One region of the Paenibacillus sp. JGP012 genome, then DNA from elsewhere that is predicted to be linked to it. Evidence: predicted binding sites of a transcription regulator. Region 1 holds the regulator's gene; each other region holds the start of a gene.
What was found. The regulator Rex, encoded in region 1, represses fermentation and respiration genes when NADH is low (regulators of the CRP and FNR family bind a similar motif). The targets are predictions, from matches to a motif close to TTGTGAAATATTTCACAA.

Region 1 (7,850 bases):
AATTGATATTTAAGCGAGGAACTTCCCGCATTAATTACGAGTACTTTCACAGCCGGTCACCATCCTTGTCGTACTTGAAGAATCCTTCTCCTGTTTTCGCGCCCAGATGACCTGCACGCACCATTTTTTTCAGAACGGTAGAAGGACGGTATTTCAATTCTCCGAACTCACGGAACATTCTTTCAAGTGCTGCCTCAACGGAATCAAGTCCGAAACGGTCAGCCATCTCAAGCGGGCCATGCTGGAAGTTATATCCGATACGCATTGCATCATCAATGTCCTCTGCAGAAGCCACACCTTCTTGCAGAACATGAAGTGCCTCGTTAATCAGCAGACAGATCAGACGAGAAGTAACGAAACCAGGGGATTCATAGATCATAACACCTTTTTTGTCTACAACCTCTTCAACGAAACGACGAGTTTCTTCGAAAGTTGTATCCGACGTTTTGAGTCCGCGAATAATCTCAACAAGATCAACCCGGGATACCGGGTGAATAAAGTGCATACCAATAACACGCTCAGGATACTTGGTCGAGCTTGCAAGCTCGGTCAAACTCAGCGTGGAAGTGTTACTTGCCAGAATTACATTGCTTGGACAAACCTGATCCAATTGATGAAAGACTTTCTTTTTCGCTTCCAGGTCTTCTGTAATGGTTTCGATAACCATATCACAAGAGCCCAGTTCAGCAAGATGTCCTACTTTGGTAATCCGGGAGAGAATCAATTTCTTCTCTGCCTTCGTAATCGCCCATTTCTCCAGTTGTTTATCCAGATTGGTCTCGATCATATTGTACGCATGATCCAGCTTTTGTGTTGTGTGCTCCACCAGAAGCACATCAAGTCCTTTGGCTGCAAGCATCTGGGAAATACCTTGACCCATCGTGCCGCCGCCGACAACTCCTATTTTTTTGAAAAACATGGTTCTGCTCCATCCTTTCGGTTCTCTATTTCTCTATTGTACCCTGTTCGCCGAAAATTACAAATTTCGACCCAACAACTAATAATATCTTAGCACGAGTGAAATGTAAAAAAAAATAACCAGCATAAAGAAATTATGCTGGTAAACGGGCGCTGTCACGAAATTGACAACGAAATTGTTCTCCTGATAGAACTTCCTCACGCATCAGAATATCAAGCGAATTGTCGAAAATTGTCCGCTGCTCCTCAAGCCGGCGTTTGGTCTGCTCCATCAGCTCCTGCAAGATCATTTTGTTCTCACGCATCAGCTCTTCCGTCGTGACCATATCCATGTTTACGATGCCGAGCGAGGTCAAGCCGGAAGCCATCATCGTCTGAACAACATTGGTCGCCTGCTCAAAGTCGTTACGTGAACCTGTGGAACGCCCGCCGTAATACATCTCTTCAGCAGCTGCACCAGCGAGAGCAATCATAATCTGCTCCTCCAGAAAACGCTTCGTATACAGAAATTGTTCCTGCTGCGGATTGTGGCGCACATACCCAAGAGCCTGTCCACGCGGACTCAGAGCTACCTGGCTAACACTTCCCGGGCGCACAAGCTCTGCCATTATGGCATGACCGAGTTCGTGAATCGCAACCCTCTTTTTCTCTTCGACGCTCGATTCACGATCCGTTTTCTCACCCATCATCACTTTATCAATCGCAAGCGACAAATGACGCTGTTCAATATTGGTCAAGTCCTCACGCATCGCATAGATGGCAGCCTCGTTCATCACACTTTCCAACTGCGCGCCTGAGAAGCCATATGACTCTTCAGCGATCTTATCCAGATTAACACCCTGAGTTAAAGGTTTGTTCACCGCATGCAGCTCCAGAATATGCTTTCTGCCTTTTTTGTCCGGTAGATCGACCTGAATATGACGGTCAAAACGCCCAGGACGTGTCAACGCACTATCCAGCATTTCCTTACGGTTGGTCGCTGCAATCAGCAATATCCGAGGTGTCTCGGAGGTATATATACCGTCCATCTCTGTCAGCAGCTGGTTTAATGTCTGGTCGTACTCACGCTGCTGACCGCCCTCACGTTTACCGCCAATAACATCAATCTCATCAATGAAAATAATTGCATTTTCCTTGTTTTCCTTTGCCGCCCGCGCTCTGGCATCCTTAAACAAATCCCGGATACGACTGGCACCTACACCGACATACATCTCAACAAATTCACTACCTGATGCAGCTACAAAAACGGAATCGGTATAATGTGCCGCCGCTTTCGCCATCAGCGTTTTACCCGTTCCTGGAGGGCCTGTAAGCAAAATGCCTTTAAGCGGACGAATGCCAAACTTCTGTATCTCATCATGACGAATGAGAAAGTCCAGCGCTTCTCTTAGCTCCTGCTTGGCGCTATCCTGCCCTCCAATTTCCTCAAAGGTCAGCTTGGATGGCCCTTTTTTCTTCCGTTTACGCTCCTGGGCTGCACCCACAGTAATTCCTCCGCGCATCTGCATCATAAATAACAAGCCACCTACCAGCAGCGCAGCAATAAGAATAGGTACAATATTCACTCCGATAAATGCAAGAAAAATAATCAAAACAGGGACAAATCCAATGGCTGCTTCTTTCGTCCATTTAGGCATTAGGCCACACTCCTATCTGACCGGGTATACGCGGCAGGATAATAAACTTGCTGGCATCTCCGTCTCTCAGACTAACATACACATTGTTGTCATCCATTGCGGTGTTAACTTTGATCCCACCCGTCGCCATCTTCGATAGCGTAGGGGTAATCTCTGCATATTGTTTGTTTTCCATCGCTTGAGCGACTGTAAACATCGCATCGCCCCACCAGCTCTCCAAAGCTTCGTTCGAATGATCCACGACGTCCAGTTTAAGTGCACGTGAACCGATCAGGTTCTGTCCTTCTCGATGAATGTATTGCACGAGTCTGCCTAAATCGACATTAGGTTTCAGATCAAGTTTCATATGCACATCATTGCGGTTAATAGTTATCTGAGCACTGTTGACACCATCATACTGTGTAACCATCTTTTCAATCGGACTTTGTACAGCGACTTGTCGATATATGAACCAACCTCCAAACAACAGGACGGCAGAAACAACGGCAGTAATAATAATAGGCATTACTTTCAGCTTCAATTGAATTTCCCCTCCCAAAAATGAGCCTATACATGATCTACAGGCCTATATAGTTAGCTGTACATGATATCTGCAATAACTGTTGCAGATTTGTTTGCGTTATTTGTTAACTTCAGTACATATTTGAGTATATCACATCGTATATACAATATCGAAGGTGAAAATATGAATAAAATATTAAATTTAACTATATTAAAAGTTTCATGAATATCATCGATTAACACTATTAAACTTTAAAATAAGCTATTTTGACAGCATTTAATATCATGAACATGCCAAAAAACCGGTTCAGTCGATGTATCGACTGCCGGTTTCTTGGCTAGCTGTTAGGAACTGTATACACCAGGTCCACCTGCTCCCCAGTGCTGAATCGGTAAAACCGATAATAATTGTGTGTATCCGCTTTGTAATATACCTGCCAAACGTAAATATTATTCACCACTCCGGGCATGATCCGTTTAATCTCGCCGCCAGGCACATCAGATTCGAAGCGACTGCGAATTTGTGTTTCAGACATCCCGTTCTGCAACAGCTCACTGTGAACCCCGCCCGTACCTTGCACAGGCTGATTATTCATATCAAACTTCACCCATACCAGGATATCCTGATTATCTTTATTTTTGGCCGTCATCGTCCAATAGATATTGTCATCGCCTTCTTTTTCGCCCCAGACGTATTTGCGGAGCTCATCCGGTGATGTGATGCCGAGCTGGTCCTTCGCCGCCTGAATCGCCAGTGCTTCCTCCTGGCGCTGATCCTGTGTAACGTAGACATAATATTGCTGAAGTCCAAACAAAACCAGAACGAGGATGAGCAGCGATATCCAGATCCACTTCTTTTTTTTCTTCAAGAGCTGAACTTCCTTTCCTTGAAAAACTGCACACGGCAGCCTGTCTATTCCTTAACGAGCAAGCAGCTGGTCAAATGCCTGCTGAGCTTCTCGCAAAATACGCTCTTCATCAAGTGTCAAACATTCACCATGCTTCACTACCTGCTTCCCGTCAACCCAGACGTGCTGCACGTCCTTCGCAGAAGCAGAATATATCGTATGTGAAATCAGATCGGTATGCGGATAGAAATGAGCCTGTTCAATATCTAATGCAATAAAATCAGCCTTCATTCCCGCTTGCAGCATCCCTGTATCCTTCAGGAAGATAGACTTCGCACCGTAACCTGTTCCAAGCAGCAACGCCTCACCAGCAGGTACAGCTGTCGGATCGCCGGATACACCTTTATGGATAAGGGCTGCAAGCCGCATTTCCTCAAACATATCCAGATTGTTATTACTCGCAGGGCCATCTGTCCCCAGTGATACCGTCACTCCGGCTTTTAGCAGCGCTGGAACACGCGCTACCCCGGAGGCCAGCTTCAGATTACTCCCCGGATTGTGAGATACGGCAACATCATGACGCGCCAAAATTTCGATCTCTTCATCGTTCAGATGCACCGCATGAGCTACCAGAGAAGGGCGGGAGAAAAAGCCGTGTTTCTCCAGATGTGCCACTGGACGCAGACCATAATCTGTTACGTTTTGCTCAACTTCACGTAAGGTTTCTGACATGTGTGTATGCAGCGGCAGGTCCAGATCATGTGCAACCTGTACCAGCTTCTCTATGTAGTCTGGAGGACAAGTATAGGGTGCGTGCGGAGAAATTACGGTTGTGATGCGTCCACCCGCCTGTCCATTCCACTCACGTGCAAATGCTGCAGACTCTTCCAGCTTGCGCATCTGCTCTTCTTCCGAACAAAGTCCGATTACACCACGCGCAAGCGCAGCTCTTGCCCCGGACTGTTCCACCACTTTTGCGACCTGATCCATATGATCGTACATATCCAGAAATGCTGTTGTGCCGCCTTTCAACATCTCAAGCACGGAAAGCGATGCTCCCCAATACACGTCCTCGGAAGTCATTTTGGCTTCCATTGGCCACATTTTTTCCTGCAGCCACACTTGCAATGCCAGATCATCGCCATGGCCGCGAAGCAGTGACATCGCTGCATGACCATGCGTATTGATCAGACCCGGCAGGAAGAGGAGCCCTTTTCCATCCACTTTAGTCAGATGCTCGTTTCCTTCCGGCAGCGTCTCACCAATATGCACAATCTTGTCATCCTCAACAACCATATATCCTTGCACTACTGTCCAGTTGGAACCTTCGTTTACAGCAAATTTCCCGTTGTGAATTACCCATTTATTCGTTGTTGTCATCTTGCTCCTCGTCCTTCCCGTTCTCCAAGTAATAAGCCAGGCTCAGCAAATCTGTTGTAAAATCAGCATGATGGATACGTACATGCGGAGGTGTTTTCAGAATGGTTGGTGCAAAGTTGAGAATGGCTTCAATCCCCGACTCAATCAGCTGGTCAGCGACGTTCTGAGCTTCTGTATCAGGAACCGTGATGATGCCGATGCGGATGTTATCTTTTTGTACCGCCTCGGTCAGCTCTTCCATCGGTTTGACCGTCAGACTGTTGATCTTGCTGCCGATTTTCGGACCATATGCGTCAAAGATAGCTACAATCTTCATATTGTCCTTGAGGTACGCATTATAATTCGACAACGCATGTCCAAGATTACCGGCTCCAACCAGAGCCACATTGATCTGTTGGTCTATTTTCAGAATGTGACGAATCTTCTCAATCAAGTAAGAAACATCATATCCAATGCCTTTACGGCCAAAGTCACCAAAATAAGCCAGATCTTTGCGAATCTGGGCCGGATTCAAGTCAAGGCGCTGTCCAAGCTCCTGCGAGGAAACCGTTGTCACCTCACGCTGCACGAGTTCATTCAAATAACGCAAATACACAGGCAGACGTCTTACTACTGCTTCTGAAATTTTATCCGATTTCATTTATTGCTCCCCCTTACCATTGCCACGATAAAATTATAAATAATGCTGCGATATCAAAATACATATTGAAAAGATGGGCATTCTGTATATCTACCTATGCATAGCTGCATTATTTATATATATACAGAATGCCCTGCAAGTTAAATTTATAAGTCCATGATGTTCTGCCTGTAAAGTCTCTTTCGAGTGTAACGCCATGTTAAAGCACAATGCAATGCCATAGCTTACAAAAAATGAATATTTTTGCTACTCGGCAGGTTGATCCAGCCACTCGGAAATACGCGGTACCATCTGTTCTGTAAGCATATGTTCCATCTTCGGTCCAGGCAGTGAGTACAGGAAATACTTGCCGTAGTAGGCCTCGATCACACGGGTATCATACACGATGACAATACCCCGATCCTTGCCGGTACGAACCAGTCGCCCAAATCCCTGCTTGAACCGGATGACCGCCTGTGGAACAGACAGCTTCATAAATGGATTTTTTTTCTGCTCCACCAGCAGTTCACTCTTCGCTTCGAGTAGCGGGTGGTTCGGAGGCTGAAACGGCAGTCGTACAATCGCCAGACAGGTGAGAGCTTCGCCTGGAATATCTACCCCTTCCCAGAAGCTGCTCGTACCCAGCAGTACCGCCGCTTTGGCATCCTGGAATCTTCGGGTCAGCTTGGAACGATTGCCACTGTCCACCCCTTGGCCCAGCAGAGAAATGTCATTTCCCGACAAGGCCTCCTTGAGCGGATCATATACCTGGCGAAGCATTTTGTAAGAGGTGAACAGCACCAGCATCCGTCCACGAGTTGCAATCGCCGCTTCAGCCAGCGATTGCACCAGCATCTGTACAAAGTGTGCATCTCCGACACTGCCCTTCAGACTCGGGAAATCACGCGGGATCACCAGCAAAGCCTGCTCACGATAATTAAACGGAGAAGGAAGCATGGAGGTCAGCAGCCGATTATTGTCCGCAGCCTCCTGCAAGCCCAGCTGCTCGATCATAAACTGGAAGGACTTGTCGACAGACAACGTCGCTGATGTAAGCACAACGCTTTTCTTTTTGTCAAAAAACATCTCTTTCAGCTGTGCACTTACATCCACCGGAACAGCGTATAACTGAAGGGACTTGCTGCGGAACTGACCGCTGGCTTCCATCCAGTACACTGTCTTGGCATCGTCCATACGCATGAAGAATCGCAGATTCTCCTTCATTGTCGTCAAATCCTTCAACAGTCCGGTAATATCTGTGATCAGGCTGTCAGACTGATAATCATCCTGATCCTCTTTCACTTCAAGCAGCAGCTTGTCGCCTTTGCGAACCATATCGCCCAGAGTGACATAGATCTGGTTCTCCAGATCCTGCAGCTCCTGCCACTTCGCAGGCTTTTGTGATGCCTTCAGTCGCAGGGAGAATTGTCCTGTCTCGCCTGGTGACGCGTCGCTGCGTTCAGGAAGCAGGCTGAACAGAGCGTCGCTCAGACGGTCCCAGAGCTCCTTAACTTCCACAGCAAGAGGAAACATCTCATCCACCATGGAACCCCACTGCACGCCTTTCTCGTGTCCTGACAGCTGTGAACGCAGCATCGGAAGCTGTCCGTTACGGCTGTCCTTGAACAAACGTGTGAGTGTGTGCACAAGGGTAAAATACTTCATATGAAGACCCAGATGTTTACCCGCAACATCCTCCAGGTGATGGGCCTCATCAATAACCAGGCTTTCATATGCTGGCAAAAGCTGGTGAGCAGCCTTCACATCTGTGAACAGCTTCGAATGATTGGTAATCACAATGTCCGAAAGCCCGGCCTCATGCTTGGCACGATGATAGAAACATTTGCGGAACCACGGACAGGATCTGCCAAGACATGATTCAGATTCGCTCTGAACAGTCTCCCAGAAGTCGCCACCACGTGCGCTGAGGTTTAGTTCCTCGTCATC
Region 2 (7,850 bases), on a different contig from region 1:
CCCAGACTGCTGCGTTCAATCTCCTGCTGCTGACGGTCTGCACGACCGAATATCTTCAGTGTCACCAGCCCCTGAAGTGAATCAAGAAACGTTCCCGAGAACATAGCCAGCTGTTCATACTTCTCTTCAGACTTGTTTTTGGTTTGCAGACCCACCAGAATCATAAAGAGTGGAATAAAGGGTGCAGTGCATAGCATAATCCAGCCTGTATTCGCATGTAAGATGAAGGCAGCCGTTAATATTAAAATCGGAATGATCGCTGCCTCCATCATACGCGGAGTGTACTGACTAAAATAGCTATCCGCTTCATCTACCGCGTCCAGTGCAACACTGACTTTACCTCCTGTCTGCCCCTGTAACGAGGAAAACATGGAGGCCCGGGTCAGGTGCTGCAGCACCATGGCTCGCATCCGTGTCTTGGCATGGGCTGCCATATGCAGACCAACCTTTCCGTTACCGTACATGAGCAGAGTTCGGATGATCATAACCGCGAGCAGCGTGCCGAGTAGCAGCACAATCGAGCCCAATGCAGCTTTCTCTACAAAGATTCGCTGCACTGCTTCAGCTGTGAATACGGCCTGAGCGATCACAGCTGCCCCAAGGGCTAGTGAAAAGGCCATAAGGAGAAGCCTGCTTTTACGAAGTGATGACATTTGCTGCTGAATCAGCATGGACTTCCGCCGACCAGATGGTTTCCTTTGCCGTGCAGCTTGCTTGGTTGTTGATTGTTCGGCCCGCTTTTTCCTTTGCCTTTTCACAAGATACCCTCCTTTATCTTTTTCCTTTGACATAATCGGCATCAAATAGAAACAGCTTGAACACCAGAATCAGGGAAGGAATGAGCAGACATAGCCCTCCAATAAATACGACGACTAGGGCGAAACCCATCGCTGGCGGAGTTGCGCTGCTATGAATGGTGATATACGGATCTAGAATGTAAGGATACTGACCGATGCCATAGGCAAAGAACGCACAGAAAAATTGCAGCATAACACTGATAAATGCCAGTCCGTAACGGCGACCGTTGTACAGCAGCCACATCGCAATCATGAAGAACGCCACGGATAAGGCGAGAAGCCACCAGAGGTCCATCATATTTTGAAAATGACGCGCATTGTGCTGCCCCAGATATATAAAGGAGGTCAGGGCCAAAATGATCGTTGGCGTGCTCCAGAACAAGGCATAATTCCGCATGAGTTGAAGTGCAGCACCGTCCTCTGCCCGCGAGGCGTAAAACGTTAGAAACGAGCCGCTGATAAATAAGACCGAAACGATGGCGAGACCAACGATGCTCCATGACAACGGATTAGTCAGCAAGGCCCAATAGTCCAGCGACACGGTCTCACCCTGCTTCAGAATAAATCCCCCTTCCGACAAGGTCAGTGCCACGGACAGGGATGCGGGAATAAGCAATCCGGTAGCTCCATATAAGAACAGGTATACGATGTTGTTCTTGGAGCCATAATTTTCAAACGCGTAGAACGATCCCCGAATGGCGAGCAGAATGACGGCAATACTGCCCGGAACGATCAATGCCGCGCCATAATATGAAGCCGTATCTGGAAAAAAACCGACGATGCCAATATAGAAAAATACAAAAAATACATTCGTAATCTCCCATACAGGAGATAAATAACGAGAGATTAAACGATTAATCAGATGGTCCTGCTTGGTCAGGCGTGCGTAAAAGGCAAAAAATCCGGCTCCGAAATCAATCGATGCAACGATCAGATATCCGTACAGGAACAGCCAGAGCACCGAAATGCCAATCAATTCATAACTCATGTCAAATGTCCTCCCTTCCCTGCTTCAATAGCTTGATCCCGATCTTCCCTCGTCTTGATCCATTTCTCCATTTCAAGCTCGGCAGGGTTGTTATTGAACAAACGCTTCAGAACGAGCGCACATATCACACCCAGCACAATATATAAGAGCAGGAAAACAAAAAATAAAATGCGTACACTCGGGGATGTCGTAGCAGCCTCCTCTACGCGCATGTATCCTCGAATAATCCAGGGCTGTCTCCCGATCTCGGCATAGAACCAGCCCATTTCTACTGCCAGAAAGGCAAGCGGCGCGCTGAGAGCAACCAGACGAAGCAGCCATTTGTTGAGCGGGTTACGCTTCTTCCAGAGCACAAAGAGAAAGTACAAAGCAGACACGGCTAACAGCGCGAACCCGATACCTGCCATCAGATCAAAGAGGTAATGCACCAGCAATGGCGGCTGCTCATCAGGCGGGAATTCGTTCAGCCCAGTGACCTCGGCATTAAAATCCCCAAAGGCCAGAAAGCTGAGCACCTTGGGCAGATGCAGTGCGCCTATAATCTCATGCTCGGCATTCAGCCACCCCAGCAGAATCAAATCCGCACCACGTTCTGTTTCAAAATGCCATTCTGCAGCTGCCAGCTTCTCCGGCTGATGCTCAGCCAAAAATTTGGCGGATACATCACCAGCAAGTGTATTTAGCAAACTGAACACCAGCACAACGGCCATCATCAGATTTAAGCCTTTTTTGTGGTAGGCTGATGCACCTCTTCTTAGCATCGCCAGCGCGGCGATGCCCGCGAGCAGAGCGGCTCCTGTAACATAAGCAGAACTAAGCACATGAAATACCTTGGAGAATGATGCCGTATTTAACATGGCCTGCACGGGATTGACGGCTGCGAACTGCCCTGCCTGCATGACAAAACCTTCTGGCTGATTCATAAATCCGTTCACAGTTGTAATAAAAACAGCCGACATGCCTGCTCCAGCTACAACGGGAATGGTTAACAGCCAGTGGATGTAAGGATTTTTGAACCGATCCCACGTGTACAGATAGATGCCCAGGAAGATCGCCTCGAAGAAAAACGCGAACACTTCCATAAATAACGGCAGTGCGATGACATTGCCGGCCAGCTTCATAAAGTTTGGCCAGACCAGAGCCAGCTGCAGGGATATCGCCGTACCAGTCACCACCCCTACGGCCACTGAAATGACAAATCCTCGCGACCACCTCTTGGCCATCAGTATGTAATGAGGGTCCCGCTTGCGAATGCCGATGAATTCTGCAATCGAGATCATCAGGGGTATACCCACACCAAGTGTTGCAAAAATGACGTGAAAACCTAGGGTCAGACCTGTTACTAGTCTGCTCCATAACACCGTATCGATTGCCATCTTGTAATGCCTCCTCTGTAGTAAATGTCTCATGAAAAAAATTCACAATTCAAATGAAAGTGATAGATTGCCACTAGACCCAGACCTAATATTCAAAATTAGTATATCCTCAATTTGAAGCAATTCAATCGATGACACGTCTTCGCCTCTAAACGTTCAAGAAAGGCTCAACATTTTCTGACAAGTTGGTGAAATTGTTCACAACCACCCTTTCGGGCTATTGATTTATCGGATGAAACCCATTATAAGAGCAACGATTTATGTTAAACTGAGGAAGCTCGCACGCTTGTCTCACTGTTGCTTGATTCAGACATACTGTATTATTCGGATAAACCCATACATAAGGAGATGTTTTATTGAATATTATTGAAGGTCCATTTGATCATCTGTCGGAGACGACACGATTAGTGATCCGCCCATTACGGAACGAAGACTATGCGAACTGGCTGCATGAATTCGAAAGCCGCGCTCCCTCCCTGCATCGCCATGATCCTGGAAAAATAGATATGAGCGAATGCACACCGGAATGGTTCGAACGACTCGTTGAACGGCACCAGGAATTGGCGCGTACCGATAAGGTTTATATATTTGGAGTATTCAGCAAAGAAGATGGCACCCACCTGGGCATGATTGATATCGCCACGCTGGCTAGGGAACCATTTCAATGGGCCAGCTTTGGTTACACGATCCACAATCAGCATTGGAGAAACGGATATGGCAAAGAGGCCGTAAGCGAGGTGCTTCGGATTGCGGCTGAAATATTGAAGTTTCACCGCTTGGAGGCCCATATTAATCTGGATAATCATGCTTCGATCAAGCTTGCTGAACGTGTCGGCTTGCAATTTGAATGTGTCCGCAAAGGCTTTATCTATGAACATGAGGAATGGGTGGATCATCTCGTTTATTACAAAAACCTGTGATACGGACTTCGTCTATTCTAAGATGTATATCTAAAAAGCAGCTGCCCATGTTCAGAGCAGCTGCTTTTTCACGTTTGTTCAATTAACAAATAAACATGTATTAATGTGACTTTTTCAAAGTATATCCCTCGGGGAATTTGTAATAATACATGGATAAATGTACTAATTCTGCTGTCATCTTTTTCCTGAGACATTACACCCGCTGAATAGCCATTTCATTTAGAATTTGCTGTACCCGGTACGTGTTTTCCTGTAGTTGGGATTGTACATAAGACTCCACATCCTGCTGCTCGATGTCGTACAGCACTTCAATTTCTTTGGAAAACAGAAGATGTCCTTCTTCAATTTTGTGAGACAATGCTTTGATCTTCTTCGGCTTCGGTGTTTCACCCAAAACCTGCTGCAGCGCTTGAACATACGTCTCCAGTGTACGGGCACCAACCACCTTGATGCCTTGCTGCTCTTTATTCACAATAATAATCGATGGAAAACCTCTAACTCCCAGCCGGGCCACCATCTCGAAATCCTCTTCCAATAGATCTTGTGCCGATTGCTGTGATGCTGCTTCTACGATTACTTTGCCATTCAGCCCCAGATCATCAATAAGCTCAACAAGCACATCATCTTCCCCGATGTTACGATTCAATGCAAAGACAGCTTCACGTGCAGCTCTTAGAAACACTTGCTCCTTCCCCGGAACCATACGTTGAATGACTTTAAATACACGAGACGGCGGATAGGAAGACTGAATCGGATGATCATACCACAAGGAACCGTCAATTGGCATCCGTGAGTGCTCCCCTACTTCTCTCCAATGTCCACCCACATCCGAAGGCTTCTGAATCCCGTTTGCCCCATCGGAAAACCCTTCCCAGCTTGCTAACAAACCGCCCATTTTAGTTTCCACCTGAAAATAATGACCGTACTCCTCTATAAACCGATTCAGCACAGGCTCCAGTGCCCAGCAGTGTGAACAGATCGGGTCTGTCGCATAATACAACGTTATTTTCTTCTCTTCCTGCTTCAGATCAATAACCTGCATCTCTTCTTCATCATTTATGCCGCATACACCTGTTTCCAGGTCACACATCATCGATTCATGACTCATCGTTATCCCGCCTTTTTGATCTTATTCAATAGATTAATGTGTTAGTATGATTATAATATCTATAATCTTTAGAACAAGTACGATTCTTTTTCTGACTAAGTATCAAAAAGTATACTATTGAGTCACATCAACGTTTTTCTTAAATCATTGTTTCACACTAACCATTCTCTGGAGGTTTTTCAATTGAAATATGACTTTAATTTTGATCAGCTTTGCCCGGCGACATATGCTTTTCAAGTGATTGGCGGCAAGTGGAATCTTCCGATTCTGGCTATTTTGAGTGAAGATGACAGCATTCGATATAACGAGTTAAAAAGAAGACTTCCCGGGATCACACCAACGATGTTAACGAACTGCCTGAAGGACCTGATTCAATATGGAATTGTTCATCGGGAGCAGTACAATGAGATACCGCCAAGAGTGGAGTATTCACTCACATCATCCGGTAAGGAGCTGGTTCCACTCATTGAATCGATGGTGCTGTGGGGTCAGAAAAATATGCAAAGAGTTACCGAATCACCGCAGAATGGATAAATGTTCATTTTGATTGTACGTAGTTATCGGAAGTCCGGATTGCCACCTTTGTACCAGGTCGGGATTCGCAATAAATGGCCGACCAAAGGCTGCAAGGTCGATAACTCCGTCATGGATCGCCTTTTCCGCGGTCTGCAAATCAAGGTTCCCTACTCCAATTACAATATGCTCCCATTGTGCCCGCACCGCCTGATGAAAGTGAAGTCCATCTGACCACGCCTTGGTGTAATTTTCAGTCGAGGGATGCAGGATGGTGATGCCCGTTTCACGGAATAGCTCCAGATATGCGGCCAGTGTCTCTGCTTTAAGGGCCCATTCATAGGATGAATCGTCATCCTTTTTCTCGGAAAATCGGATGCTTATACGATCTGCGCTGATTTCTTTTTGTACGGCTGCAATAACTTCTTTCAAAAAACGAAGTCTCTGCTGAAGGTCTCCCCCATACTCGTCATTCCGTAGATTGGTGCGCTCATTGATAAATTGATCAATCAGATAACCGTGTGCTGCGTGAATTTCCACTCCGTCAAATCCTGCCAGAACCGCATTGCGAGCAGCCAGCTGAAAATGAGCAACCACGTCCTCAATCTCTCGAATCGTCATTGCATGAGGGAGTTCATAAGGCTTATGAAGTTTATGAACCCTTCCTTCAGCCTGTATGCTCGATGGGGCCTGTGGCTTCCCGCCAATCAGGTCCGAATGCGACAGGCGGCCCACATGCCATAACTGCGCGATGATCGTGCCGCCGTGCCGATGAACCGCCTCGGTTACTTTTTTCCATGAAGCCGTCTGTGCCTCCGTATATAATCCGGGTATGCCATAAGTCCCTTTGCCTGAGCGCATAGGGTTGATGCCCTCCGTAATAATTAGTCCCGCACCATCTTTGGCACGTTGTTCGTAATATGCGGCAATTTCTTCGGTTACTGTCCCATCCTCATCTCGTGCAAACCCCCGGGTCAACGGAGCCATGACGATACGATTACGCAGGTTCCACTGGTTGATCGTTACTGGTTTAAAAATGGTTAATTCTGAATTTGACATGTCTTTTCCTTCTCTCTGTTTGAAATTAAAGCTATTGTAGAATGGATAAGACATATCGTAAAATGATTAAAATATATAGGTGTATCACTCAGAGAGATACCTTGCAGGAGGCTGTCATGGAATTATCCGATATTGATATCATGCTCGCCGTTGGTCGCTCGGGCAAAATCTCTCAAGCCGCCAAAGAACTAAACTATGCCCAGTCCAATGTGACGACACGTATTAAAAAGCTGGAGGAAGAATACCGGGTGCAGCTGTTTAACCGCTCTTCCAAGGGTGTGATGCCTACGGAAAAAGGAGAGCAGTTCCTTGCTTATGCTGCACGCATTCGCAATCTGCTGTATGATCTGGAACAGGAGATGACAGACCCGGTGGAGCCATCCGGCACATTGCGTATCGGGATTGTGGAAACAGCCGCCTCACGTCGTTTCATCGACATTTTGAACGAGTATCAGATCTTGTATCCAGACGTGTCCATATCGCTTGTGAATGCTACCTCACCCAAGGTACTGCGGCATAAAATCGAGTCTTCCGAGCTCGATGGCGCTTTTATCAGCGGCGCTTGTGTTACAGAAGGGTTGAAGGTTGAATACGAGATGCAGGATACGGTTCACATCATATCCAAACGGACCGACACCCCTCTGGAAACGTTTTGTCAACTTTCATGGGTTGTGTTTCCGCAAGGCTGCCCTTATCGGGAAATTACGGAGAAGTTTCTTCAGGAGGAAGGACTGTCTGCAAAAAAGCTGATTGAAGTCAGTACAATGGAAAATCTGCTTAGCTGCGTAGAATCCGGCATTGCGGTTACCATTATGCCGTGCAGCGTTGTGCACAATCATCCCGAAGCCTATTCACTGCATGATCTGTCTGATGTACTTACGCCAACCTCCACCACTTTTGTTCGGGGTGAGAATCGATATATCAGCAGCGCGCTTCAGCAGTTCATGAGACTGTTAAACGAGAAGTGTATCACCTTCTGAACCGGCAGCTCGTACTTCTCCTTTTTGACAACAATTCACATATAAAAAAAGAGCAGCCCGGGGCTGCTCTCTTCGATTCCAATGTAACTTATTTACCCAAGCTGTTCCA
Region 3 (7,850 bases), on a different contig from region 1:
GCAGCATCGTGCCCGTATCCAGATGCTCCAGCACAGAGATGCAGAATATACGGTCGAACTGCCCCGCGGCATACGGAAGCTGAGCCAGATTGGCCTGAGCGCGATGAAGCCTGGAGAGATAGGTATCCGGCAGGCTCCGGGCCGCCTCCTCTCCAAAATCAGCCGTAATATCCAGCAGAATCGCCTCTTCTGACAGAATGCGCTCATCCCAGTCACACGCGTGAACCTCACGGCAGTGGTCGGAGAGCCAGAATTTGAACGGGTGGGATATGCCGCAGGCTGCATCCAGCACCACATCGTTTGGCCTTGCAAACTGTCGTGCCCATTCATACTCGTAAGGGCGGCTCCACCATGCGGGATGAAGCGGGAAAATCAGCGTATCCGTCTTCGGGTCGCTTTGCCGAATGTACCTTGATTCCATCATTTCCGTTGTGAGCGGTATGTCCATCATGTCCGAATCCCCTCCTTGATTCCTGTTTCCGTTAAAAAAGCTTCCAGCACCCTGTTCCATCGGCTCTGCCATATGGACAGATCATAGGAGAGCGCCGTTTCACGTGCATAGATGCCGAGCCGTTCTCGCTCAGCGCGATCCTGAACGAGCCGAACGAGCGCAGCGGTCAGTGCCTGTTCGCCTGGGGGTACGAGCAGTCCGTTGAATCCGTCCTGAATCAGATCATTAAGCCCGCCTACATTGGAAGCGATTACCGGCAGCCCGCAGCTCATTGCTTCCAGACAAGCGTAGGAGGTTCCCTCCGAGAATAACGTAGGAATCACAGCGATATCTGCCTGATGATACGCGTCGCGGATGTCTCTGAAATCATACGTATGCTGAAGGATTCGCGCTGTATGCGGATGTGTGCGCTGCCAGTAGCGGAAGGCTCTGCCCACGGTGCTGCCCTCCACCAGCTCTCCGGCAAATTCAATCTCCACGTTGGGAAAGGTCCCCAGCAGCTTATCTGCTGCCAGCATCATCGGAATGATACCGCGCTCGCTGCTGATGCGGCGTGGATACAAAACACGGATGGCACGAGAAGCAGCGGGCTCATCCTCTGTGCATTCAACTTCCGGGTGGACGGTTAACCTGGCAGCTTCTTCTTTATAGGAAAAGTGAGCATTGGAATCGCCGATCCGATTCGTATGCTGATCATTAACAGGCCCGTTCTCCTGCAAATTACTGCTCTCAGTTTCAGCATGACTGTCTCCAGCTGCATCTTCGGATGCTGTAATGATCAAGTCCGCACTTTCGGTTTGCAGAGTGGTGTCTTGCTTCCAGATCTCCAGCCATGCTTGCTTATGCTGCTGTGCAAGTGTCCTCCTGGGCGGAGCGGGGATGAAGTAAGAGGTATCAACCGCATTGGGAATCAGCACAATTTGTTCTGAATCCACGTAAGTACAGGCTGCCCGGCAGAAGGTTTGAAAATGGGAATCTACGGATACGATGCGCACCAGTCCATCCAGTGCCAGCTGAATATGCTCGGCAACCTGACGTTTCGTATCCAGTGGCAGCCCGGGGCGATCCCAATTAATACCGTGACATATCCCGAGGCTGCCCGGTTTGTAGTGGATGGGCTGCCAAAGACAGCTTGCGTAGATAATCGGTCCGCGAGCTGCAGCGGCCATCCGGTCAAAGGCTTCAGGCACATTGTTCATGTCATAATCGTAGCCATAGACATCAATCTGCTCGGTTCTCGTCTGGAACGCTTCGAAATAGGACAACTGATGCACCTCGGGAATGTGACCCAGTCCCCGGATGACGCGGCACAGATCAAGAATGTAACGCTCCAGCCTGCCTCCGAATACCCTGCTGAACTCCCGGTTATACCCATCGGTGAAGCTGTGGGTGAGAATGCTGACTATGCCCATATTACGGTTCCTCCTTCCATGGGAGAAGCCTTGGTTCAGGGTCCAGAATGGACTCGTACTGCGCCAGATTTCCCCACTCCCCGTGTGGATCAATACGTTTGTAGCGCAAATATTTGCGAACCCTGTCCTCCAGATTTCCAGCCCAGCCGAGATGCTGTACCTTCAGCTCGGTATGGACGCCCGGGAGCACCGTACAGGATAAGGGCAGTCTGGGGACGTGGTGGTTCTGCTGCGGGTAAAAGTAGGAATAACCGGACATGTAACGGACAAGGGTAGCTGTATGGCGTTTGTGCATGGACCAGAGCTCATCCTCGCGATAGTGGGTTCGACCGCCCCACATATCGTAGAAGCGGAAGGCAAACCAGTCTGCGTAGTCCTGATTAATAAGCTTTCGTATAGCTCTTTTGGCTTCACTGCTGTACAGTTCATCGGCGTCAACCGAGAGCAGCCAGTCCGGGTCTGTACTGACGGCTGCTTGCCACAGCGCATTACGCAGACGCCATTCCTCCGCAAAGAGCGGCTTCTCCAGAACCTCCAGCCTTACCACCTTGGGAAAGGACCTGCATATATCCGGCGTTCCGTCTGTGCTGGCATCATCAACAATGACAATCTCATCCACAAATTCGCTCAGGTCATGCAGCACTTCCTCCAGATAACGGCCCTGTTCGTTGCGGACCTGCAGCATAGCCGTCAGCTTGTTGTTTTGACTCTTACGTACCCTTCGAACAGCATACGATTGTGTAAAAGCATCCGTCTCCCTGTCCTGTAATGACAGAGAATACGGTTCTTCTTCGATCCGTGAGTTCACAACGCGATGAACCTGATGAATCTGGCAGGTGACCTGACTTGACGAGTCCTGGACTTCTGAATCAGGAGGCTCGACCTGCGGCCTGTTCCCAAGGGTTCTGCGTTTTTTCGGGTCCATCATTAAGGCACCTCCCCAAGCAGCTGCTGCACGGCTTGATCCAGCAGCTCCAGTTCCAGGATTCGAGCCAAAGCATCTTCATTTTCTACAGCTGTTTCCAGAAACAGCCTCACCGCCCCGTGACGTTCACCCCGAAGGGCCATTGCTGTCCCTGATAATTGCCGATATTCGCGAAGACTGGCTCCGTCCTGAATGTCGCTGGCATGAACCAATGCCAGGGCGTGCTCCACACGCTCTGTTTCCTGATAGATGCGAAACTTCCAGTGTCTTGCTGTTTCCCCGCCAAGCTCATCAAGAATACGCATGGCACTGCCGTAGTCATCGTTGATGCGGAGCAGCTCCGCTTGAACCAGCTTCTCTTCTCCCGCTTCAAGCCAGCGGCATAACTGCTCGTAATGGTGGCGTTCCTGCTCGTTCCCGGCACTGATGCCATACACCTGCAAAGCCTGCTCGGTTTGACCCGATTTTGTATAGATCGCCGAGAGGAAACGGTAGTGGGACTGAATGCAGTCCTGCCGCCCATTGATCACTGCATGAGAGAAGGCTTCTTTCAGTGAATCGGCTGCATGATTGTCCTCCAGTAAATATTCGTAAGCCGCCAGGAGGAAGGAGATCGTCTCATGTGCACCAGCCTTGGACCGAAGCTCTCTGTAGTAGTCGGCTCGCACCCGGCATTGAAGCGATGTGATGCTGTCTGGTATGCCACCCAGAACCTGCCTCAGTGCATGTAAGAAAAACAGCTCATAATCACGCAGCGGAATGCTCTGGCTGTCTTGATTGATGTAACCTGCAGGTGAAGGGTCTTCCCCTCCAAGCCAGACCGCTCGAATGCCTTGAAAGAGCAGCTTCATGTACCGGGTTTCCGAAGAGGTGCCAACCAGATCGGCTATACCGACCAGTCGCGAAATGCTGCTCTCCCAGAGCGGAGATACAGCTTCATCTCCAACCGGCTCTGGCAAGAGTGCAATACATACTTCTGGCCGCATGGCTGCGACAGCCATCAGCCAATAAGGATGGGCAACAACTGCAACTGTCCTTGGCTCCTGCAAGCGCTTCTCGGCTTCTGACAGGGGAATGACCTGAATGGATGCAGGAAGCTGCTCTTGCTCGGCGCTGCGGCTGCTGACGTAGGCGAGCGTTCCCTGTTCGGCTGCAAATAAAGCAGCAATGTCAGGATAAGGAAATGATGACCAGCCCCCTTTGCGTGGAAAAAGCACATATTGGACTGGCTGGGCCGTCTCTGCTGCCAGTTCCTGTTCAGCCTGCTTCCGTGCAGCAGTAGAGCCGGGTTTGGACGAGCAATCTGTAGTTGTTAACGGTTCTGAACGTTCCAACTTTCATTCACCTCGCTTTATTTAGAAGGCTTACTTTCTATGTAAAGTGCTTTAGCATACCGCATGTGTGTGAACTGCCTGACACTAACATATGGGGATTCCGCTCCAAACATGAACATCTTCCAATAATACTCGCGTCGTACAGCCTTTAATGTGGGATACACAAACTAACAAAGTGGCGGCATACAACCATTAAGGTGACGATATACAACGATTAAATTGGCAACATACAACGATTAAAGTGACGATTTACAACCATTAAGGCATGTGATAGACAAACCAAGGATGCAGCTGACACAGCAGAACAAGCGACAGGAACCGCCAAACAATAGGCTTAATTTTATCTATTGTGTGACCAAGGTCACTTTTTTTCGCAGGGGAGGTGGGTATTGTGATAATTCTCACATGTGAGTTATGCGTAATCTGGCACAATACGTTCATCAACGTATTTGGAGAACAGACAGCGAAGATGAACGCTTCAACGCCACTTACGTATCTTGCTAAAGCGAACAGAAAGAAGGGGTAAAGGTATGGATCCGATTATGCTATCGCGTATCCAGTACGCACTTACAACGATTTTCCACTTTTTCTTCGTACCGCTGTCCATCGGCCTTGTGCTGCTGGTTGCGATTATGGAGACGTTGTATGTTGCCAAGGGGAAGGAAATCTACAAAACGATGGCCAAGTTCTGGGGCAAGCTGTTCCTGATCAACTTTGCCGTCGGCGTAGTCACCGGTATTTTACAAGAATTTCAGTTTGGCATGAACTGGTCGGAGTATTCCCGGTTTGTCGGCGACGTCTTCGGTGCGCCACTGGCGATTGAAGCGTTGCTTGCGTTTTTTATGGAATCTACATTTATCGGTTTATGGATATTCGGCTGGGACCGTTTGTCCAAAAAAGTCCATCTGGCTTGTATCTGGCTTGTATTCACCGGTACATTCCTGTCGGCGCTGTGGATTCTCGCAGCCAACTCGTTTATGCAGCATCCCGTCGGCTTCACGCTGAATAATGGACGGGCTGAGATGAATGACTTCTTTGCATTAATTATGAATGGTCAGCTTCTCGTCGAATTCCCGCACACGATCTTCGGTGCTCTCATGACAGGAGCCTTTGTGGTAACGGGCATCAGTGCCTACAAGCTGATGAAAAAACAAGATGTGGAAGTGTTCCGCAGATCCTTCAATATTGCGATTATTATCGGTCTCGTTTCCTCGCTGGGTGTGGCTTTCTCAGGGCACTTCCAGGCGCAGTATCTGGTGGAAACACAGCCGATGAAGATGGCTGCAAGTGAAGGCACATGGACAACAACGGAGGACCCGGCACCATGGACGGTTATTGCCTCCATTGATACGAAGAATCAAGAGAATTCAGGGGAGATCAAAATCCCTGGACTGCTCAGCTACCTGTCCTACAGCAAATTCTCGGGCAGTGTCAAAGGCATGAAGGAACTGAATGCCGAGTATCAGCAGACGTATGGACCGGGAGATTATATTCCACCTGTACGTACAACGTTCTGGAGCTTCCGTGTCATGATCGCTGCGGGTGGATTGATGATTCTGCTGGCGGTGTATGGAACGTACCTGGCTTGGCGCAAAAAGCTGGAAGTAGCCAAACCATGGTTTATGCGTTTAATGGTATTTGCTATCTCATTGCCGTTTATCGCCAATACAGCAGGCTGGATTATGACGGAGGTCGGCAGACAGCCATGGACGGTATTTGGATTTATGACGACCGAAGCTGGCGTATCACCTAACGTATCCGCAGGAATGATTTTATTCTCTACGATTGCCTTCACAGCGGCGTATAGCGTTCTTGGGGCCGTGATGGTGTATCTGTTTGTACGCAAAATCAAAGCAGGACCGTATGCCGTTGATAAGTCGGAAGAGCATGATGAGTCTGCCGATCCGTTTGGCATGGATGGGGGGTATTCCGTTGTTACTAAGTGAGCTGTGGTTTGTACTGATTGCCGTGTTGTTTATCGGATTTTTCTTTCTTGAAGGTTTCGACTTCGGCGTAGGCATGTCTACCGGACTGATTGCCAAAACCGATCGTGAACGCCGTACGCTGATCAACTCCATTGGTCCATTCTGGGACGGCAATGAGGTTTGGTTGCTTACCGCGGGCGGGGCGATGTTTGCGGCTTTCCCGCATTGGTACGCAACGCTGTTCAGCGGGTTCTATCTGCCGCTTGTTGTTGTACTGCTGTTGCTCATCGGGCGCGGGGTTGCCTTCGAGTTCCGCAGTAAAATGAAACAGCAGCGCTGGCGCAAAACATGGGACATCATCATTCTGGTGGCCAGCGCGCTGCTGCCATTCCTGTTCGGAGTGGTTTTTGCAACCATGATGAAAGGTCTGCCAATTGACGAGCAGATGCAGATGCATGCCGGATTCCTGGACATTGTCAATCCTTACAGCGTCATAGGCGGCTTGAGTGTAACGCTGCTGTGCCTGGTTCACGGGCTGTTATTTGCTTCCCTGCGTACTGTCGGCGAGCTTAGAGAACGGGCGCTGCATCTCGCACAGAAGTTAATGATTCCGCTGGCTGTAGTTCTGGTCCTGTATGCGGTATTAACCTATGTGATGACCGATGTGTTCGCTGTTCGCGGCTGGGCGCTCTGGATTATGGTGGTGCTTGGTGCGGTTGCGTTCGCTCTTGCTGCGTACTTCATTCGCCAGAAGCGTGAAGGCCTGGCTTTCGGTATGACAGGTGCAGTCATTGCGATTGCCTTTGCATCAGTATTTATCGGACTGTTTCCGAGAGTCATCGTGAGCTCGCTTGGTTCGGCTTTTGACCTGACCGTATATAATGCGGCATCCGGTGCTTATTCGTTGAAAGTAATGACCATTGTTGCCTGCACCCTGCTGCCGTTTGTGCTTGGATATCAGATCTGGAGCTATTATATTTTCCGCAAACGTCTGAACGAACAGCACCACCTGGAGTACTGACATGGGACGCGGGCTGATGAAGCTGCCGGGCATCCGGCCGGTACTCGCGCTGGCCTCTGCGCTGGTGCTGCTGCAGGCGATGACCATTATTATGCAGGCCAAATGGCTGGCACAGGCCATTACGGCATTGTTTGAAGGTGCTCCTGTCTCATCGCAGGTTCCTGTGCTGCTGCTGTTCCTGGCTGCTTTTGCCGCCCGCTACGCCCTGTCATTCTGGCTGCAGCTTGTCACCACACGATATGCGGAGAGAACGGGAACGGACCTGCGCAGACAGATGACGGAACAGTGGTTTCGGTTCGGTCCGCGTTACGCCAAAACCGAAGGCACAGGACATCTGGTGACGCTGGCGCGTGAGGGGATTGCTCAGTACAAAACGTATCTGGAGCTGTTCATACCGCGTATGCTGGGCACGGGATTTACACCTGTAATCATCCTGTTATACGTGTTCAAACTGGACACTATGTCCGGTATCATTTTGATGCTGACGCTGCCGATTCTGATTGTGTTTATGATTCTAATTGGGCTTGCGACCCAGCGCAAAATAGACGGACAGTTCAAATCCTACAAAGCGTTGGCAAATCATTTTGTAGATACGCTTCGCGGGCTGGAAACGCTCAAGACACTCGGACAAAGCAAGACGCATGAAAGCTCCATTATGCGGGTGAGTCAGCGGTATCGCAAAGCAACGATGTCTACCCTTCGGATGGCGTTTTTGTCCTCATTTGCGCTCGATTTCTTCACCATGCTGTCCGTTGCTTCGGTAGCTGTGGGTCTCGGGCTGC
Region 4 (7,850 bases), on a different contig from region 1:
GTTGCCTGTCGGGCCATAATAGTTGAAACCATAACTTAACTGGGCGTACCCGCCGATCATATGGGTTGGTTTCACATGAATACGGGTCGGACTGTTATGCGTACCGCCGCGAGTCTGTGAAATTTTCGTACCCGGAACATTAATATGACGATCCTGAGCGTGATACATAAACGCTACTCCGCGCGGAATACGGTGTGTGACGACCGCCCTCGCCACAACAACCCCGTTGCGGTTGAAACATTCGATCCAGTCGTTATCCACCAGACCCGCGTCCTCAGCATCTTCGTGGTTCATCCAGATCGTTGGGCCCCCCCGGAACAAAGTCAACATCGGCTGTGCATCATAGTACATACTGTGGATAGACCATTTGTTATGCGGTGTCATATAGTTCAGCACGATTTCCTTGCCGCCCTCGATCGGACGTTTACTGTTTGGATGGAACGGTGTATGTTTCAGAATCGGTTTGAAGGTCGCCAGTGTCTCGCCAAACTCACGCAGCATCGCATGGTCGATATAGAACTGTTGTCTGCCTGTCAGCGTACGCCATGGAATCAAACGTTCCACGTTGGTTGTAAACGGTGAATACCGCCGTCCGCCTTTTTCCGATCCGCTGAATGCAGGTGACGTGATCACTGTTTTCGGTTTCGACGTAATCTCATCGAAGGTGAAACATTCCTCCGAGCGTTCTTCTGCGAGATCCTTTAGATGCAGTGCCGTTTTCTTCTCAAGTGACTCCCATGCACGTACAGCCATCTTGCCGTTTGTGGTGGTGGATAGCGTCAAAATGGCTTCAGCGACATTACGATCTGAACTCAGATCGGGACATCCTTGTCCAATGCCATCTTTGCGATTCACACCCAAAATGCCTTTCAGTTTCTCGTATTCCTCCGTTGCAGACCAAGAGATGCCCTTCGTACCGATCGGCTTATCCTTCACATTCGGCCCGAGACTGATCATTTTGTTGTAGACCGCAGCATAATCACGTTCAACCACCTGAATATGCGGCATCGTTTTGCCCGGAATCACTTCGCATTCTCCTGCGCTCCAGTCTTTAATCTCTCCATACGGCTGAGCGAGTTCATCTGGTGAATCATGCAGCAGCGGTGTAGCCAAAATCTCCTTCTGTGGTCCATCGAACTGCTGTGCAGCCATTTCGGAGAACACACGCGCAATCTCCTTGAATGTATCCCAGTCTGAACGGGATTCCCACTGCGTAGCAACCGCCGGGTTGAACGGGTGCACAAACGGGTGCATATCCGTACTGCTCAAATCGCTTTTTTCATACCATGTTGCTGCCGGAAGAACGATATCGGAATACATGGCTGTACCTGCCATGCGGAAGTCCATATTGACCATGAGATCCAGCTTGCCTTCCGGTGCATCATCCACCCACTCCACATGCTCTGGACGAAGTCCGAGATCATCGTCATTCAGCAATCCGTTCGTAGCACCAAGCAAGTGCTTGAGGAAATATTCATGTCCTTTGCCCGAGCTTGAGATCAAGTTGGCTCTCCATACAAACAGCACACGCGGGAAGTTCGCCGGATCGTCCGGCTGTTCAATCGAAAATTTCAGATTTTTATTTTGCAGTTCAGATGCCACATAGGCTCCGATCTCTTCTGTTGTCGTTGCCCCCGCATTCAGTGCATCCTGATGCAAATCAATCGAGTTGCGGTTGAATTGCGGATAGGATGGAAGCCAGCCCATGCGCGCAGCCATGACATTATAGTCGGCAACGTGCTGGAACCGCGGATCGCCCTCAAGTGCTGAGGTCAGTTCTCCGACTGGGGTCTCCTCATATCTCCATTGATCTGTTGCAAAATAGAAGAAGGATGTTCCGTTCTGCAGACGCGCAGGTCCGCTCCAGTCACGTGCAAATGCAATCGTCTGCCAGCCTTCGGCCGGACGCAGTTTCTCCTGACCGACATAGTGAGCCCAGCCTCCACCGTTAACCCCCTGGCAACCCGTCATCAGAAGCAGGTTGATAATGGCACGATAGATAACATCAGAGTTGTACCAGTGGTTGATGCCAGCCCCCATAATAATCATAGAACGACCTTGTGTATCCACCGCATTTTGTGCAAACTCACGTGCGATCTGAACGACGGTATCACGATCAACCCGGGTAATTTTCTCCTGCCAAGCAGGTGTAAAGGGTTTATCCTCTTCCGCTTCCAGAACGACTCCTGCAACGATTTCAGTAGAGTCTGCTGAACGAGTCATTTCACGATCTACCCCGTACTTCGCCAGCACGAGATCGTATACTGAAGTAACCGTAATCCAGCGATCATCAACCCAGATGCGGCGCACCGGGATTTGCCGTTCCATCACATGACTTCCTTCGTCATCGAAGTAAGGCAGTTGCAAGGTTACGAGATCATGATGCACACCGAGCATCGACAGTCTTGGATCAATCGGCTCACCGGTATCCACTTGTTCCATTTTGAGATTCCACGTACCTTCTTCACCCCAGCGGAAGCCCATACTGCCTTTTGGAATCGCATAAGTTCCCGTATTTTCGTCATATACAAGGGTTTTCCATGCCATATTGTTGCCCTCGATGCCAAGGTCTTCCCCTAGCAAGAAGCGGCCTGCAACGTTTACGCCATCCTTCTCTTCCACAATCAACAAATTCGGGAAGTCCGTATACTGTTTCGCGTAGGACATGAAGTAATCTGTAGGACGTTCCAGATAAAATTCCTTCAGGATGGTGTGTCCCATGGCCATGGCAAGTGCACCATCTGTACCCTGTTTTACGGACATCCAAGTGTCAGCAAACTTCACATATTCTGCATAATCGGGGCTGATGGAAACGACTTTTGTTCCCTTGTAACGTGCTTCAGCAAGGAAGTGAGCATCCGGCGTACGGGTCATCGGCAGGTTGGAACCCCAAACCAAAATGTATCCTGAGTTATACCAGTCACTACTTTCCGGCACGTCCGTCTGATCCCCCCAGATTTGCGGGGATGCCGGCGGCAGATCCGCGTACCAGTCGTAGAAACTAAGCAGTGGTGAACCCACGAGAGACAAGAAACGGGAACCAGCTGCGTAGCTGACCATGGACATCGCTGGAATTGGGGAGAAACCAATGATCCGATCAGGACCGTAATCTTTGATCGTATGAATCATGGAAGCAGCAATAATCTCTGTCACTTCCCCCCATGACGCACGAACCAATCCACCTTTACCGCGTACCGACTTGTATCGTTTCACTTTGACGGGATCATTCGCAATACTTGACCACGCACGAACAGGATCGCCATGTGTTTTTAAAGCGTCACGCCACATTTCCAGTAACGCCCCACGCACGTAAGGGTGTTTTACACGCAGTGGACTATGTAGATACCATGAGAAGCTTGCCCCGCGCGGACATCCACGTGGTTCAAAATCAGGCATATCCGGTCCGGTGGATGGATAGTCCGTCGCCTGTGTTTCCCATGTCACGATGCCATCCTTGACATAAATCTGCCAGCTGCACGAACCCGTGCAGTTCACACCGTGTGTAGAACGCACCACTTTATCATGCTGCCAACGACGCCGATACACATCTTCCCAATCCCGGTTAACCGGGGACATTTCACTCCAGCCTTCTGCGTTTTTCTCACGTTTAGCAAAATACTTCAGTTTGCCCATCCAGGGCATGCTTTCGCTGCTCATTGTTGTCCTCCCACAATAGTGACCTGTTGAAACGATTTCGCACTTCCTATCCTCCAATCTGCGACATATGCCGCAGCGTAGGTGTTCCGTTAATCTGCTGCCCTTTCAAGGCTTTTACCATGTCATGAGTTTCGGGTTTGGTGCCGAGCGCCTTATAAAACAAATCCTGCACCGCCTTGTCATTACCGACGAGCGGACGAACATTATACTCATCCGACCAGTACAGACACGGCTTAATGTTGCCGTCGGCAGTCAACCGGAGTCTGTTGCAACTGCCGCAGAAATGACTGCTGACCGGACGAATCAGCCCGAACGTTCCAGCGGCCCCAACAATCCGATAACTGTCCGCTGGGCCATTGCCATACACATCGCGGCTTTCGTAGTTCCACTTGGTTCCGCAAGTCTTCAGCACATGTTCTAGCGGCAAATAACTCGACTTCCAACCGGTTCCACTATTTCCGATGGGCATGTATTCAATAAAACGAATATCAATCGGGTTCTCCAGCGTCATGCGTAGAAAATCCTCTACCTCATCGTCATTTATACCCTTCATCAGTACAACGTTTAGCTTGATTGGCTTGAATCCAGCCCTTTGACTGGCTTCAATGCCCTCCAGCACACGATGTACCTTCCCGCCCCGTGTAATACGCGCAAATCGCTCCGGTTTGAGCGAATCGAGACTAATGTTAACGCGTGTCAAACCTGCAGCCTTCAGCATCTCGGCATGAGGTGCCAAAAATATGCCATTGGTTGTCAATGCAATGTCTTCAATCCCCGGAATAGCGGATAGCATGGCAACCAATTGATCCAGCCCCTTGCGAACCAGAGGTTCTCCGCCAGTCAATCGCAGCTTCCGTATGCCCAGCGGAGCAAGTGCCTGGACAATCGATGTAATTTCTTCATAGGACAGGATGCGTTCTGTTGGTTCAAACTGCATTCCTTCTTCCGGCATGCAATACACACACCGCAGATTGCAACGGTCTGTAACCGATATTCGCAAGTAATCATGCACACGTCCAAACGGGTCTAATAACTTTGATTCCATACACGTACCTCCTCTCTCTCGGGTGCTTTCATGACATCGGCTGAAGGAAAACACTCGCTTCCTTACATGCACTGTCAATCATGGGCTAAGCATAATGATGCCCGGCTCTGCTAACTGTGCAAAATATCACAAGAACTGAAACATAACGCACAGTTGCATATTTATGAATGCTCCAGAGCCCTTTTCCGAACAGGATTCCAGCTTAAATAAGGCGAGATTATGACAAAAATAAAGGTGTGAGCAGGCTCACACAGCCCTCCTGTCTGCTTTTCTATAATCAAGTTGCAACACCACAACTAATCCCAATTTGGAGGAATGACCCATGAACACATATGTTGCAGCCATTAATGCGACAGAGTATCCGCCTCATCTGAAACATAAAATCATCTTTGAAACGTTCGAAGCCCTTCAGCCGGAGGAAGCGATGCTGCTAGTGAACGATCACGATCCAAAACCACTCCGCTTCCAGTTTCAATCGACACATCCCGACGGTTTTGAATGGGAATATATCGAACAAGGTCCTATAACGTTTCAAGTCAAAATCACGAAACGATAGATTGGAGTTGAACGGAAATGGCGCATGTTGAAATCATAAACGAGACTACACTGCGTCTTACGCTGGGACTCGAAGATGCTGCATCCATGATTCAGATTGCTCAGCGTGAGCAGGCAACCTATGCACAAGAGATCATTACGATTTACGAGAAAATGCCCGTGTTTGAATTTACTCATTTCTGCTTTTATGCCTATGAAAGTGCGAGATTGTTTGAGCGTGTGCTTGAGATGGGCCCCAAATCCTATCTCTCTTTCTCCCTTGATGCACCCGACTCATTCTTCTATGCCCTGTACGGTGGCATGGCTGCTTTATATGAATCTTCGGTCAAGCTGATTCAGCAGACGAGCACCGCCACAACAGTCAGCACCGAATCGGATGTGAAGATCAATGCCTGAAACTGTCGTTAACATTGTGGCACTGGACGTTCGTCCTCACCTGAGCAAAAAGTTAGAACCTTTCCAGCTCATTATGGATACCGTCAAAGAACTGAAGCACGAAGACGTATTCGTCCTGCATGCGCCATTCAAGCCAACTCCACTGCTTGGCATTCTGAAAATGAAAGGATACTCCAGTACATCAGAGCGTCTTGAATCCAATCATTGGGTGACCACGTTTGTGCACAAAAAAAACAAAACCGCTGCAGGGAAAATCTCTGCGGCGGTTCAATCCAGTACGCTGGCTCGGAACAAATTAGATTCCTCGTCGATTGAGGGCTTGGCTTCAGAGAATGTCATACCTTCCTGTGAAGGGCAACCTCCAGCGATAACTGAACCTTCGAAATCCGAGGTTTTGCCAGAGGAGGCTATAACACAGGAACTGAAAGAGCCGACCATCGTTCTGGACAATCGCGGACTGGAGCCGCCTCAGCCGATGATGCGCACATTAGCCGCTCTCAAACGCTGCAAACCAGGAGAAATTGTATTGATTCACAATGACCGTGTGCCTGTATTTTTAATTGAGGAATTGAATCAGCTCGGTTGTCGATACACGGTACAGGAGCAAACGGATGGAACAGCCAAAGTCAGCATCGAAAAAGGATAAGGAGGCGAAAGCCATGTCCAGGCTGCCGTTTCTTTTTATCATCACAGGCATTGCTGGCTTTATCATGTATCATGTATTTTCTCTGCTATCACTGACTGGCTGGCTTGGTGATGAATTAAGAGGACCTGAAGGCTGGTTTCACGCTCATCTGTTTGTGCTCGGGTGGGCCACCATGCTGGCGATGGGTGCTGTCTATCAGTTGATCCATGTCATTTTGCAAACGAATATTTACAGTAAAGTGCTTGGTTACTGCCACTATTTCTTGTTCAGCATCGGTGCTGCAGGCATGTTGATTGGCTTTATTAGCGCAGATGTGATCTGGATTGCAGGTTCGGCCACACTTGCTTTATCCGGTATTCTGCTCTTTGGCTGGAATATGACTGTCACCCTCTTTCGAGCTTCGAAATGGAACCCGGTGACGATCAGTGCAGCCTGTGCCTGTCTATATCTAGTGCTTACCGGATTATCGGGCTTGCTGATGGGACTTGATTTTGCTTTTGGCGACTGGAACGGTCTGCATGAACGATTGTTTGGCGCTCATATCTGGATAGGTACTCTCGGCTGGTTTGGCATGCTGATTACCGGGTTCAGCTACAAGATGCTGCCCATGTTCTATCTCTCTCATGACATCCCCACCCGTTTGCAAAAGGCGGTTATAGCCCTCTGGAATGCTGCTGTTATTATAGGTGCCATTGCATTTCTAACAGGTATCCAGGGCAGCCTGCTCTGGTTCGCGCTTTTGCTTATAACCGGAGCACTGATCTGTTATGCAGCCCACCTGGAGCAGATTCAGGAGAAACGCCACAAAAGCAATCCCGGCCCCGGCATTCGCTGGACTGTTTATGTAAGCCGAGCTTTGACTGCATATGCAATTGCGCTGTTAATTTATAGTGCCCAGAGCACAGAGCTGCTGCTTGACTCACGTGTTGTTCTGCTCACCGGCTGGGTATATCTTGGAGGCTGGGTGTCCCTGACTATACTCGGCTATGCTTCCAAAATTGTTCCCTTCCTATGGTGGACCCACAAATATGGCAAGCTTGCCGGACGGCCCGGAACTCCGCTTATGGCTGGCATATTACGTGAAAAAAAGATCAAACATGGCATGCTCGCGATGGCGTCTTTCAGCCTTCTGTTAGTCAGCGGCATTCTGATTAATCTCGCGGAAGTCATGATGATTGGCGGGACGTTGCTGTCTATCGTTTCGATTCTGTATATCTGGAATATCGCTTTGGTGTTCAGACGATAACAACATGGAATGGAGAGTGAACAAGATGCAACAAACCTCGGAACTGCTTAACTATTTAAAAGAAGTCTATGATCCTGAGCTTGGCGTCAACATTGTTGACCTTGGCCTAGTTTATGAAGTGAAAGAAGAACCTGAACGTATTCAGGTACGTATGACGCTGACTACACCAGGCTGTCCGCTTCATGATACGATCGTTGGTGCGGTGAAATGGGTTTTACAAGAAAACACCGATATATCCGATATTGACGTACAGGTAGTATGGGAGCCACAATGGTCTCCACAGCTGATGTCCAGAGAAGCCAAGG

Region 2: HNR77_RS05740 (cytochrome ubiquinol oxidase subunit I) is a predicted target of Rex. The motif match lies at 3,348-3,365, and genes of this name have one in related genera.
Region 3: HNR77_RS04145 (cytochrome ubiquinol oxidase subunit I) is a predicted target of Rex. The motif match lies at 4,512-4,529, and genes of this name have one in related genera.
Region 4: HNR77_RS20310 (DUF2249 domain-containing protein) is a predicted target of Rex. The motif match lies at 4,817-4,834, and genes of this name have one in related genera.

What each region holds. Positions count from the first base shown of each region.
Region 1 is NZ_JACHKG010000015.1:65,461-73,310, reverse strand. It holds gene HNR77_RS18225 (acetate/propionate family kinase) at 1-50, opposite strand, end outside; gene HNR77_RS18220 (3-hydroxyacyl-CoA dehydrogenase family protein) at 47-919, opposite strand; gene HNR77_RS18215 (AAA family ATPase) at 1,053-2,555, opposite strand; gene HNR77_RS18210 (hypothetical protein) at 2,548-3,075, opposite strand; gene HNR77_RS18205 (DUF5590 domain-containing protein) at 3,395-3,925, opposite strand; gene HNR77_RS18200 (amidohydrolase) at 3,977-5,284, opposite strand; gene HNR77_RS18195 (redox-sensing transcriptional repressor Rex) at 5,268-5,924, opposite strand; gene dinG (ATP-dependent DNA helicase DinG) at 6,171-7,850, opposite strand, start outside.
Region 2 is NZ_JACHKG010000003.1:209,361-217,210, reverse strand. It holds gene cydD (thiol reductant ABC exporter subunit CydD) at 1-671, opposite strand, end outside; gene HNR77_RS05745 (cytochrome d ubiquinol oxidase subunit II) at 772-1,785, opposite strand; gene HNR77_RS05740 (cytochrome ubiquinol oxidase subunit I) at 1,782-3,161, opposite strand; gene HNR77_RS05735 (GNAT family N-acetyltransferase) at 3,518-4,081, shown strand; gene HNR77_RS05730 (DsbA family oxidoreductase) at 4,275-5,189, opposite strand; gene HNR77_RS05725 (winged helix-turn-helix transcriptional regulator) at 5,373-5,723, shown strand; gene HNR77_RS05720 (alkene reductase) at 5,706-6,761, opposite strand; gene HNR77_RS05715 (LysR family transcriptional regulator) at 6,878-7,741, shown strand; gene HNR77_RS05710 (hypothetical protein) at 7,830-7,850, opposite strand, start outside.
Region 3 is NZ_JACHKG010000002.1:375,991-383,840, forward strand. It holds gene HNR77_RS04125 (class I SAM-dependent methyltransferase) at 1-451, opposite strand, end outside; gene HNR77_RS04130 (glycosyltransferase family 4 protein) at 448-1,863, opposite strand; gene HNR77_RS04135 (glycosyltransferase) at 1,865-2,788, opposite strand; gene HNR77_RS04140 (hypothetical protein) at 2,791-4,122, opposite strand; gene HNR77_RS04145 (cytochrome ubiquinol oxidase subunit I) at 4,653-6,068, shown strand; gene cydB (cytochrome d ubiquinol oxidase subunit II) at 6,013-7,068, shown strand; gene HNR77_RS04155 (ABC transporter ATP-binding protein/permease) at 7,070-7,850, shown strand, end outside.
Region 4 is NZ_JACHKG010000019.1:298-8,147, reverse strand. It holds gene HNR77_RS20320 (nitrate reductase subunit alpha) at 1-3,657, opposite strand, end outside; gene moaA (GTP 3',8-cyclase MoaA) at 3,704-4,702, opposite strand; gene HNR77_RS20310 (DUF2249 domain-containing protein) at 5,025-5,258, shown strand; gene HNR77_RS20305 (hypothetical protein) at 5,276-5,653, shown strand; gene HNR77_RS20300 (DUF2249 domain-containing protein) at 5,646-6,299, shown strand; gene HNR77_RS20295 (hypothetical protein) at 6,313-7,545, shown strand; gene HNR77_RS20290 (metal-sulfur cluster assembly factor) at 7,571-7,850, shown strand, end outside.